4 regions of the Neobacillus sp. PS2-9 genome follow, and region 1 is predicted to be linked to each of the others. Evidence: riboswitches for the same ligand, from Rfam matches in the RefSeq annotation. Region 1 holds a riboswitch; each other region holds the start of a gene.
The links. A riboswitch is a leader RNA that binds a small molecule or an ion and turns the genes downstream of it on or off. The one in region 1 is predicted to bind S-adenosylmethionine.
Positions count from the first base shown of each region.

Region 2: it holds a riboswitch for S-adenosylmethionine, as region 1 does, so the genes downstream of both, RCG25_RS05215 (methionine ABC transporter ATP-binding protein) here and RCG25_RS22055 (sugar ABC transporter substrate-binding protein) in region 1, are expected to answer to the same signal.
Region 3: it holds a riboswitch for S-adenosylmethionine, as region 1 does, so the genes downstream of both, RCG25_RS03545 (methionine ABC transporter ATP-binding protein) here and RCG25_RS22055 (sugar ABC transporter substrate-binding protein) in region 1, are expected to answer to the same signal.
Region 4: it holds a riboswitch for S-adenosylmethionine, as region 1 does, so the genes downstream of both, mtnW (2,3-diketo-5-methylthiopentyl-1-phosphate enolase) here and RCG25_RS22055 (sugar ABC transporter substrate-binding protein) in region 1, are expected to answer to the same signal.

Region 1 covers NZ_CP133269.1:4,407,065-4,410,195, forward strand. Annotated here, with positions in the region: gene RCG25_RS22050 (sugar ABC transporter ATP-binding protein) at 1-460, opposite strand, end outside; gene RCG25_RS22055 (sugar ABC transporter substrate-binding protein) at 532-1,641, opposite strand; SAM riboswitch class I at 1,771-1,878, opposite strand; gene RCG25_RS22060 (MFS transporter) at 2,109-3,131, shown strand, end outside.
Region 2 covers NZ_CP133269.1:1,075,485-1,078,615, forward strand. Annotated here, with positions in the region: gene RCG25_RS05210 (O-acetylhomoserine aminocarboxypropyltransferase/cysteine synthase family protein) at 55-1,371, shown strand; SAM riboswitch class I at 1,508-1,615, shown strand; gene RCG25_RS05215 (methionine ABC transporter ATP-binding protein) at 1,778-2,803, shown strand; gene RCG25_RS05220 (methionine ABC transporter permease) at 2,796-3,131, shown strand, end outside.
Region 3 covers NZ_CP133269.1:691,898-695,028, reverse strand. Annotated here, with positions in the region: gene RCG25_RS03555 (MetQ/NlpA family ABC transporter substrate-binding protein) at 1-358, opposite strand, end outside; gene RCG25_RS03550 (methionine ABC transporter permease) at 377-1,051, opposite strand; gene RCG25_RS03545 (methionine ABC transporter ATP-binding protein) at 1,041-2,054, opposite strand; SAM riboswitch class I at 2,194-2,299, opposite strand; gene RCG25_RS03540 (ABC transporter permease) at 2,485-3,131, opposite strand, start outside.
Region 4 covers NZ_CP133269.1:3,774,837-3,777,967, forward strand. Annotated here, with positions in the region: gene RCG25_RS18980 (2-hydroxy-3-keto-5-methylthiopentenyl-1-phosphate phosphatase) at 1-601, opposite strand, end outside; gene mtnW (2,3-diketo-5-methylthiopentyl-1-phosphate enolase) at 602-1,813, opposite strand; SAM riboswitch class I at 1,888-1,997, opposite strand; gene RCG25_RS18990 (pyridoxal phosphate-dependent aminotransferase) at 2,076-3,131, opposite strand, start outside.

The sequences.
Region 1 (3,131 bases):
TCATTTGCTTTTCTGCTAGAGAAAGCTCACTCACAAGCTTTTTCGTAGAAAGTGTAATATTCATTTCACCCAGGATTTGTGCTGCTTTTTGATGAAGAGTCTTCCAGTTCATCCACTGCTTTTTTCCCATATGATGAACCGTGTCCATCAACATAATATTCTCGGCAACCGTTAAATTAGGAATCAGTGCCGTATCGACTTCTTGATAGACAATCTGTATGCCCGCATCCTGGGCATCTTTTGGTGATCGAATGTTCAAAGATTCCCCGTCCAGCACAATTTCACCGGTATAGTGATTATAAGCCCCTGACAGGACTTTCATTAGAGTTGATTTCCCTGCACCATTTGCTCCAATCAATGCCTGAATCTTTCCCGTCTTTGTTGAAAAATGAACCTGATTTAAAGCTTTCACTCCTGGAAATTCAATAGTTATATTTTTCATTTCCAATGTTGACTGCATGAAATCGCCCCCCTATCAAGCAAACACTCTCTTAATCAAGTGAAAAAGAGAGTGCTTATAGTAACCATTAATTATTTATAATATTTTTTTAATGTTTTCATCCAATCTTCTTCGAATGCATCTGATTGGCCCCATCCAGAAATAATTTTTGATAGATTAACCATGTTAACAGGATCTTTAGACTTTTGAAGATTGTCTTGTGAAACTAGAGAAGCCTCTAAATCATAGGTTTTTGGTGTTTCTTCACCTGCTAGTTTTTTAGCAAGCAATCTCAAATCCACCGCACCAATTAGTTTAGGATCCACGGCAGCTGTGTATTTCCAAGCACTACCTTTTCTTTGAATCTCTTGAAGGTCCGCATTCGAAACATCAATACCATAAATTTTTACTTCTTCACGGCCCGCCTCTTTTAGAGCTCGTGCGGCACCAATAGCAAAGGCATCCCAAGTAGCAAAGATGGCATCCAACTTTCCTTTTGGATATTTATTTAACATGGCAGCTACGGCGTTTTGTGTTTGAACACTGGTATCTGCAGCGGCTACACCGAACCGTTCCACTTCTTTAATTCCAGGATTTTTTGAAAGTACATCTTGATATACTTTGTTTCGTCTAACCATTGGTGGAAAACCGTCAACCCAAAGGTACGCAATATTGGCTTTGCCCTTCGTATCCTTTACAAGCTGATCCAATGCTAAAGTTGCCAATGCTTCGTCATCCTGTGATGTAAGTGTTACTCCCTCCACTTCAGCCAACTTTGGATTAGAGTCAAATGTAACCACGCTTTTTCCTTTTTCGACGATTTTCTTTACATCGTTCACCGTCGCATCATCATCACCATGTGAAATAATGAATCCATCATAGTCCTGATCTAACGCCTGATTTATAGCATCATGGAATTTTGCTGTATCTCCGTTTGCAGTAAACACATCCACTTGTAATCCTAAGGCTTCTCCCTCTTCTTTTGCTCCTGCTAAGAATTGAGCTGTGTGGTCGTCACCGCCAATTTTACGAATGACCTTAATTTTCAACTTGTCACTTTTAAATTTTTCTGGTACTCCTTCAAGTGATACATTTTTATTTCCACTAGCTTTCTTCGTTTCTCCCCCAGAAGCACACCCCGTGAGTAGCAGGCTTGCAGCCAATGTTGATACAAGCACACTTTTTAATAAATTTCTTTTCATGATAAAAGCTCCCCCTTTTTGTCTTTCTTATCAAAATAAACTATTCCCATTGGAGAAGTTTTCTTTTAAGTAAAAATAAAAAACCTCTCCAGAAAAGAGAGGTTTCATCACAAATGTTGGACTACTCCTCTCTTATCTCTCAAAACATTAGATGTTTTGCAGGATTTAGCACCAATTCCTTTTCGGAACGGTTGCTGGGCGTCATCGGGCCAGTCCCTCTGCCACTCTTGATAAGAGAACGTATTATTGATTTAAAGTAATAAACTAAATTTAAACTCACATTAACAAGTTGTCAATAGTATTTTAAATATTTTTAATAAAGTAATAACTCTTTTTAATCATATTGAACGGAGTTGGGAAAACTATTATTAAACCTAAACCCAGTTATTGCTTTATTCTCCTAAGAAATTTCGGTATGATTATATTTAGTAAACCGAAATAAATTGCAGAAAGAAGTGTTACCATCCATGAATAAGCAGGAAAGTGCAAAGCGTAATTTACTAATTATGTGGTTTGCCAACTTCTTCGTTGCCGGTAGTATGACGATGGTCATGCCGTTTATTTCTCTGTATATTGAAACGTTTGGGGACTTTTCTGAGAAATATGTCCAGCATTGGTCGGGTATTACCTTTGGGATTACCTTTGTTTCTGCCTTTCTTTTTTCACCGGTTTGGGGAAAAATTGGAGATCGCTATGGTCGGAAAAAGATACTTATCATTTCTGGATTAGGGATGGCTGTATCTATCTTTTTAATGGGATTTGTTCATTCAGTCTGGCAGCTGCTCTTTCTACGGTTTTTCATGGGCTTTTTCTCAGGGTTTATCCCGATGTCACAGGCATTCATCTCCACACAAACACCAAAAGAGATTGCTGGTCGTGTCCTTGGGACATTACAAACAGGAAGTATAACGGGTTCACTGTTAGGCCCCATGCTCGGAGGAATTTTAGCCGATACACTCGGCTATGCGACCACCTTTAAATGGACTTCGATTTCCATATTCATCTCAGCCATGCTTGTCATCACTACGAAGGAATTTCTCATAGAACCAACGAAGGGTACTAAATCACATTATTCTAGTAAAGAGGTTATCAAACACATCCTACGAAATCCTGTACTATTAACTGTATTGCTTATTTCATCTCTTGTACAAATCGCCCATTTCAGCATCCAACCAATCCTGTCGTTATTTGTAAGTGATTTGCATGGGCCAAACAATGTTGCTTTTTATTCAGGGATTGCCTTTTCCGCAGCGGGAATAGGCAACTTACTCATGTCACGGAACTGGGGAAAGATTGCAGATAAATATGGTTATATCAAAATTTTAGTCATACTTCTATTTTCAGCTGGAATAGTGTACTTACCAGGAGCGATCGTGACTGGTCTTTGGCAGCTTGTCATCATCCGGATTGCCTTAGGTGTGACCATTGGCGGAATCATTCCTGTCAGGATTGCTTATATTCGCCAGGAGGCTCCGATTACCATGCAAGGT
Region 2 (3,131 bases), 1.9 Mb from region 1:
TCTTCTTATGAAGCGGGGGTTTTTGTTTATGTTGTTAAGGGAGGAGCTAGGAAAATGGGAGAAAATCAAAAGAAATATCGTTTTGAAACCTTGAGTGTTCATGGAGGATTGGCTCCAGATCCAGTAACAGGAGCGCGTGCCGTTCCCATCTATCAAAACAATGCCTATCAATTCAAAAACACTGAACATGCAGCAAACCTATTTAGTTTAGCAGAACCAGGGTACATATACACCCGTATTCATAATCCTACTACAACCGTATTTGAAGAGAGAGTAGCCCTGCTAGAAGGCGGTGTCGGAGCCCTGGCCGTTGCTAGTGGTATGGCAGCAATTACCCTCGCCATTCTGAATGTGGCTGAGGCAGGAGATGAGATTGTTGCTGCTTCCAACCTCTATGGTGGAACCTATAATTTATTCGCAGTGACCCTTCCAAAGTACGGAATTAACGTTAAATTTGTCGACTCGGAAAATCCGGAGAACTTCAGAGCAGCGATTACTCCAAAAACAAAGGCTGTCTTTGCAGAAACAATCGGGAACCCAAGCTTACGTGTGTTAGACATTGAAAAAGTGGCTGATATTGCACACGAGGCAGGTGTCCCATTAATTATCGACAATACCTTTGCGACACCATACTTATGCAGACCAATTGAGTACGGGGCAGACATTGTTGTTCACTCGGCAACAAAGTGGTTATTAGGTAATGGGACATCAACGGGCGGCATAATTGTTGATGGTGGGAAGTTTGACTGGAACTCTTCTAGATTCCCTGGCTTTACGACTCCGGATGCAAGCTACCATGATCTTGTCTATGCAGAAGCATTGGGCGCTGTAGCGTATATTGTAAAGGCACGTGTACAGTTATTGCGTGATCTCGGTCCGGCACTGAGCCCGCAAAATTCATTCCAATTTACACTAGGCCTTGAAACCCTGCATGTTCGGATGAAAGAGCATGTAGCCAATACGAAAACGATTGTGGACTATTTATTAAACCACCCAGCAGTAGAATGGGTATCCTATCCGGGGCATCCATCACATCCGGACTATGAATTAGCGAAAAAATATTTACCTAAAGGTGCAGGGTCCATGGTTGTTTTTGGAATTAAAGGTGGGAAGGAAGCAGGAGCGAAGCTCATTGATTCTCTATCCTTATGGGCACATGTGGCCAATGTTGGCGATTCAAAAAGTCTAATCATTCACCCAGCTAGTACTACCCATCAACAATTAGATGCAGAGGGGTTGAAGGCAGCAGGTGTATCAGAAGATTTAATCCGTCTCTCTATTGGGATTGAAAATGTTGAAGACTTAATTGATGATCTCGAATCTGCGATTGAGACAGCAACGGGATTGGCATCTGTCAAAGCAAATGCCTAAAATTTACCTCATCCAATAAGTAAGAATTAATAGATTTTTTTATTGACACCCTTTTTTATCCATGATACGATAGCTTTCGTACTAAAATAACTACTTAAACTGACTAACGTGTTAATTGAATATAGAATGCTGTAAGCTCTTATCAAGAGAGGTGGAGGGATGTGCCCGATGAAGCCCGGCAACCGTCAATGTTACATTGAAATGGTGCCAATTCACACAAAGCGTTTGCTTTGGGAGATGGGAGAAAGGTCTATTTTACTAATGCCTTTCTGCCCGTGCAGAAAGGCATTTTATTTTTCTAAAATAGAATCTTTTCAGGGGTACAGTCAAATTCTATAAGTAAATGTCAGGTTATAGTAGATACTTTCTGAATTTTAGGTAAATAGGATAGAAGCGGGTGATTCAAATGATTTCAATAAAAAACGTCCGTAAGATTTTTCCTTCCAAACAAGGCCAGCTAAAAGCGGTCGATGACGTGAATTTAGAAATTCAAGAGGGGGAAATTTTCGGAGTCATCGGATATAGTGGTGCCGGAAAAAGTACGTTAATTCGAATGCTTAATGGGTTGGAGCTACCAACCGATGGATCAGTCACAGTGGCTGGTCGTGTCATTTCAAAGATTAAGGGCAGTGAGCTTCGTAAAGCACGTCAAGAAATCAGTATGATCTTTCAACATTTCAACTTACTTTGGTCAAGAACAGTAAGTGAAAATATTGCTTTTCCACTGGAAATTGCAGGTATAAAGGGACCGGAAAGACAGAAAAGAGTCAATGAGCTCATCAAACTCGTCGGCCTTGAGGGACGTGAAAACGCCTATCCCTCTCAATTGAGTGGGGGACAAAAGCAGCGGGTAGGGATTGCGAGAGCCCTTGCTAATAATCCAAAGGTTTTACTTTGTGATGAAGCAACTTCAGCACTGGACCCTCAGACAACCGATTCCATTTTGGATTTATTAGTCGATATCAATAAGCGACTAGGTCTGACCATTGTGTTGATTACACATGAAATGCATGTTATTCGAAAAATTTGCCATCGGGTTGCCGTCATGGAAAGCGGCCGTGTAGTTGAGCTTGGTTCCGTTTTGGATGTGTTCCGTAATCCGCAGCAGCAAATCACGAAGCGATTTGTTCAACAGGTGACAGAGCCTGAAGAAACAAAAGAAACAGCGGAACATTTGCTGGCACGGTATCATTCTGGTCAGGTCGTTCAATTGACTTTCATTGGCGAGTCAGCTGAGCAGCCGCTCATCTCAAATTTAATCAGACACCATGAGGTTACAGTAAATATTCTGCAGGGGAAAATTTCGCAAACACAAAGTGGTTCATATGGAACTCTCTTTATTCATCTTGATGGTGACGAAAAAGAAGTAAACAAAGCCATAGACTTTATTCGTTCCCAGCAGGTTGGTTTGGAGGTGGTAACAAATGAATAATAGTGGAAAATATTTTGAAAATGTCGATTGGCTCATGATGTGGGACGCAACGAAAGACACCGTTTATATGACAGCCATTTCGGTTCTCGTTACCTTTATCTTGGGGACAATCTTAGGTTTACTTCTTTTCCTAACAACGAAAGGTAATATGTGGGAGAATAAACCGATTAATACGATTATTAGTGGAATAGTTAATATTTTTCGTTCCATTCCGTTCATCATTTTAATTGTATTATTAATCCCGTTCACCACCTTCTTATTAGGAACGATGATTGGAGAAGATGCGGCCTTGCCGGCACTGATTATTGGGGCTGCCCCTTTTTATGCA
Region 3 (3,131 bases), 1.5 Mb from region 1:
GCCCCATTGGTGCAGTTGGAACAGAAATCAGTGCAGACAACTTCATGTTGTTTTCCTTCGCAAAATTCTCTAGATAGATAGAATGCTGGAATAGGTTTGCTTGGATGTCCCCATTGTCTAACGCTTTATTTGGCTGGATGTAATCACTGAATTCTACAATCTCAACTTTGTAGCCCTTCTTTTCTAAACCAGGAACAATTGCTTCCTTCAACATATCACTGTACGGACCAGCAGTAGCCCCTAATTTAATATCTTTAGATTTTGCTACTGCTTTGTCTTTACTCTCTGAACTGCTGCCGCATGCTGCTAACGCACCTACAACTAAAACTAACACCATTGCTAAAAACCATTTTTTCATAACTTTTTCCTTCCTTCCTTATCTTCTTTTATCGACAACTTTGGCAACAAAATCACCAAGCAGTTGAATAACCTGAACTAAAATAATTAATATAACAACAGTGGCAATCATGATGGTATTGTCATAGCGGTAATACCCAAAGCGAATTGCTAAATCTCCAATTCCACCGCCGCCCACTGTCCCGGCCATCGCCGAAAATCCGATTAAACTAATAAGGGTCAACGTAATACCCGAGATGATTCCTGATCTTGCTTCAAGGAGCAGAACATCTTTTATAATCATGGTTGGCGTCGCTCCCGCCGCAATCGCCGCTTCGATGACCCCTTTATCGATTTCCCTTAATGCCGTTTCGACGATTCGAGCAAAGAATGGAATGGCTGCCACCGATAGCGACACACTTGCGGCTGTCGGTCCAATCGTCGAACCAACGATGAAGTTGGTTAATGGAATTAGCGCTACCAGCAAGATAATAAATGGAATCGAACGAATCAAGTTTACTAGGAATCCCATCGTTACTTGAATCATGCGATTTTGTAAAAACAAGCCTTTGTCAGTGACAAATAACAGGATTCCCACTGGCAAGCCAATGACGATGGCAATCGCTAAGGAAATCATAATCATATAAATCGTCTGCATAAAAGCAGTATTGATATCTGGAATTAATTCCACCAGATGCTGAAAATCAAATCCCATTTCGTAACACCTCCACTTGCGCGGCCCGGTCCTCAATGTATCGAAGGGCCGCGGTCAATTCCTCTTTCGCACCTTTCAGTTCCATAATGAAAATGCCCAAGGGCAATTCTTGGATGTATTCAATCGAACCATGGAGGAAGTTCCCTTTTACGCTGAATGTCTGCAGCATATCGGAAATGACCCCCTCACCGGCGACTTTCCCTTTAAATAACACCTTAATGATTGGCCCTTCACTGCTAGACAGGATGGACTCCGGTATATCAAAAGATACTACACTATCAATAAACTCTCCGGTGAGCTCCGCCTGAGGGTTGGCGAAGATGTCATAGACTGCTCCTTCTTCAATCACCTTCCCGTCTTGCATAATCGCCATCCGGTGGCAAATTTCTTTTACTACGTCCATCTCATGCGTGATGAGAATAATCGTAATGTTAAGCTCCCTGTTGATCTTTTTTAATAGATTCAAAATCGACTTGGTTGTGGTCGGGTCAAGGGCGGAGGTTGCCTCATCACACAGCAGGACTGTTGGATTATTGGCGAGTGCCCGTGCAATCCCCACCCGCTGCTTTTGTCCACCGCTCAGCTGGGCTGGATACACATCGCGCTTATCCGCAAGTCCCACCGTTTCTAGTAATTCCATCACACGGGTGCTGATTTGATTCTTCGGATAGTTGGCCGCTTTCAGCGAAAAAGCAATATTTTCATAGACTGTCTTTTGACTGATGAGGTAAAAGTGTTGAAAGATCATGCCAATCTTTAGCCGTGCCAGACGAAGCTTCTCCCCTTTTAAGGAAGTAAGGTCCGTCCCATCGACAGTAATAGTGCCTGAAGTAGGTTGTTCCAACAAGTTAATGCAGCGGAGCAACGAGCTTTTTCCGGCGCCAGAGTAGCCGACGATACCATAGATTTCCCCTCGTTGAACCGTTAAAGAAACATCATCGACTCCCTTGACCGTTCCACTTTTCGTTTTATATTCCTTTGTTAGTTGACGAATCTCAATCATAATGATGACCTCTTTTTTCATGAGCGATATTTTAAAATAATGTTTATCCAGTTAGCCTGCTACGACCCTGTTGGATTTTTCCATACAAAAAATGCCCCTTTCAACTGAAAGGAGCATCGAAATACAAACAATTATTTCAAGCTTATCTTTCAGAATGAAAGTCATTCTGCTGGAATTGGCACCTTCCCAATTAGGGGGTTGCCGGACGTCATAGGGCCAAGTCCCTCGGTCACTCTCGATAAGAATTATTAGTTTTTTTTAACATTTTTGATATTACTAATCTATTTTTATATTGTCAATCATCAAAAAATAATATTCTACCATTGTAAGTGTTTCCATTATTATCAAATCAACTATTTAGGGCGTCTAAAAAAATTTTTGGGGACAGTCCCCCGGCGCTTTAGCGCAGTGGGGGACTGTCCCCGCTCTTTTAGATAAAGTTCTGTGTCGTATTATTTCTACTGAACCGATACACGGCGATCAGGAAGAATGCCGCTGCAAAGGCGAATAGAATGATGTAGTGTAGGTACAGGCCGCTGAAGGTGCTTCCTTCCTGCAATTTAGTGAGTGTGTCTAAGGTCCAGCGCTGCGGCAGGAATTCTGCAATTTTTTGCAACGATTTCGGCATGACTTCAACTGGCCAGAAGCAGCCAGACAGCATGACAGTCGGAGTGATCACTAAGTTTTGCAAAGCGCCCGCCGCACTCCGGTTGTTGGCGAAAGAAATGATCACTAATGACAAACCGACTGAAATCAAGGAAAAGAGAATCATAACAAACGCGGCTTCCCAAAAGGACACATTCACGCCCATATCAAAGACCATTCTCATAATGGTTAACGTGATTAACACCTGGATCGTCATCACAATCATATTCACAATCACATTCGCGAATACATACTTCCTCGCATTGATCGGTGTCGATAATAAGCGGTAATACGTCCGCTGTTCTTTTTCCAACAAAATAATCTCAGATAGATTAACTGCCGACATCATCATGATCATAATCAGGAACCCAATCGCTTGGTTGGTCATAAGCTTATTTTTTGAAGCATCTTCCACTGAATGGTTCACAAGCT
Region 4 (3,131 bases), 630 kb from region 1:
GATGGTTAATACCCCATTCCACACATTTTTCCTGAAGTAAATCCCTTGCTAACACAAAGTCAGCATGTTTAGCAGCCTCTAGGTCGGTCACAGAGTCGCCTATTACGATTTTAAAACTCTCCGTTGAATTGTTCAGTTTACGCATAATACTAGGCTTACAGCAACCACAATCATTGTTACAAGAGGAATCGCATTCATGTGGCCAAAGTATATTAATTGTTTCTTCGGAAAAGTCAGAATGATTACAATACACTCCATCAAAAGGAGCGTATTCTGCTAAAATCGGATGGACAAAAAAATCTATACCGCCACTAACAATATAGAGGGGAATTCCCTTTTCACGAACATACCCTACAAACTCCTTAAAGCCTGGTCGGATTTTTGCATTTTCAATTGCAAATTCAGTTATTTCTTTCTTCTTATTACTAGGCAATAAGGAAAATAATTTCCCCACACCCTCATTCACTGAAATCTGACGAGAAAGAATTAAATCCTTGATTTCCACCCATTCAGGGGGAGCAAATTGTTTCATTATAGCAATGATGTTATCACTTTCTGTAATGGTTCCATCAAAATCACAATAAATAACCGGCTTTGTCATTTAGACCGTCACCTCGGCATTTCCCCAAAGCTGAAGTGCCTTATTAAGTTCAGGGTACTGCTCCGCTCCTACTGAGAGTGTGTTTCCCTGAAGAATGGCATCCACTGCTTGTCGGAAGGCAAGGCCACCTCCACGAGCACCGTTTGGATGCCCATGAACGCCACCACCTGCATTGATTACGGAGTCAATTCCAAAGTCACGAATTAACAAGGATACCAACCCTGGATGTATTCCCGCTGATGGCACTGGAAAAGCTTTTTTATAAACATCCTCTTTCGTCAGTTCAGCTGCAATCGAGAGTGCAGATGTTTTTTCTAATGCCACCGTTCCATATGGAGATGGGAACAGTGATAAATCAGCACCTGCATAACGTAAAAGCTTTCCAAGGAGCAAAGAATGGGAAAAGCCATATTGGGATGAAGAAGTTAATGCCCCGCTTACTGCTGGATGTGCCATTAAAGGCAAACCAATTTCATTGTCCTCTCTTAATTCTTGCAGGACATCTAATCCATAGGAGAAGACATTAAATAATAGTAAATCTGCTCCCAGCTCAGCTGCTTTTTTTGCTTTTTCCTTAAGTTGTGAGGTTCTCCCAGTCAGGTTTACTGCGTACAGCGTTCTATGACCAGTCTCTTCTAAAACTTCATTTAAGACTTGTTTTCCCGCGGTAATTCTTTTTTCAAAAGGTGTTAATTCATTTTCAAAAAGAATCTCATCATCTTTGACTAAATCAACACCACCAAGAGCTTGCTGCTTTAACTGTTCTACCAAAAAGTGTATGTCCTTACCAAGTACGCCTTTAAAGATGCTCATCACTAATGGTCTATCATATACGTTTATTTTTTCTCGAATTCCATCGATACCGAATCTTGGTCCAGGAAAATGACTCTTTAAGTGATCATCAAACTGCAAATCTAGTAATTTTATTTTTCCATCCAAGGACAGTTTTCCGAAAACAGTGGTTAAGATTGCTGGCAAGTCAGTAGAGAAATTAATGGTTGGATAGGCAATCCGAATTATTGCTAGACCGTCTCTTTCCGAGTCTTTCCCTTCGATGGAAACGACTCGGCCCTTATGCTTACGTAATTGGTTCTGCTCAAGCTCAGGAAGATTTGTCCAAGAACCAACAGTTAATCCAAGAGCAATTTCCTCTGCTTTTTTCTCCGGATTTTTTTCATCATGTACAAGATATGTAGCAATTATTTCAGACATTATTTTCAACTTCCTTTCCAAAAAACATAAAAAACCCCTTCGAAAAGAAGAGGTTAGCATCACAAACTAACATCTTCTCATCTTTCAGCCAGATTGCTGCAAGATTTAGCACCGTGCTTAACTTTTAGTTAAGTCGGTTGCCGGGCTTCATAGGGCTTTTCCCTCCACCTGCTCTTGATAAGAAAACGATTCGTATTTATTCACATTAATAAGTTGTTAAACTTTATTTTGGATTATCGCAAGAAAAAAAACATTTGTCAACTTATTTTTTGAACATTTCTAAACAACTAATTCTTCTGACAGCTTCAGCTAACCGTTCTTCGGATGATAATAATCCTACTCGAACAAAGCCTTCTCCATATTCACCAAAACCAATACCTGGTGCGACCATTATATGGGCTTGATCAAGTAGAATTTCAGCAAATTGTCCAGATGTGTACCCTTCTGGCACCTTAAGCCAAGCAAAAAAGGATCCCTTTGGTGCGGTTACATCCCAACCTATCGACCGAAGTCCGTTAATTAATACATTACGTCTTCGCTCATATAGTTCATTCAATTCTCTTACACATTCTTGTGATGCAGTTAAAGCTGTAGCTGCCGCTTCTTGAACAGCTCCGAACAAACTTACATACAGATGATCCTGTAGGAGTTCAATGGCTGAAATCACACTTTCATTCCCTACAGCAAATCCTACACGCCAGCCAGCCATATTGTAGGTTTTAGATAAAGTATAAATTTCGATTCCTACTTCTTTAGCCCCTTCGGTTTCTAGGAAGCTTATAGGTCTCTGACCGTCGAAACCAATGGCACCGTAAGCAAAATCGTGAACAACGCAAATATTTTGATCGTTTGCCAGTTTCACTGTTTCTTTGAAAAATTCTTCAGTGGCAACAGCACCGGTAGGATTATTTGGGTAATTCAAAAACATGACCTTTGCTTTTACTAACGATTCGGAAGAAAGTTCGTTGTAGTCAGGTAAAAATGCATTTTCCTCCCTCAATGGCATTGTAACCATTTCCGCTTTTGCCAGAGCCACACCTGACCAATAATCTGGATAACCGGGATCTGGCACAAGAATGGTATCCCCTGGATTCAACAAGCACTGTGGAATCTCTACGAGTCCTGCTTTGCCGCCAAAAAGAATAGCCACTTCCTTATCAGGATTGATCGTTACTCCATACTCTCTCAAGTAAAAATCAGCTGCTGCCTGTTTTAAATATCTATGCCCCTGAAACGGAGAATATTTGTGATTGATGGGATTAGCTGCCGCCTCCTGTAATTTTGACACGATATGCTCAGGCGTTGGCTGATCTGGATT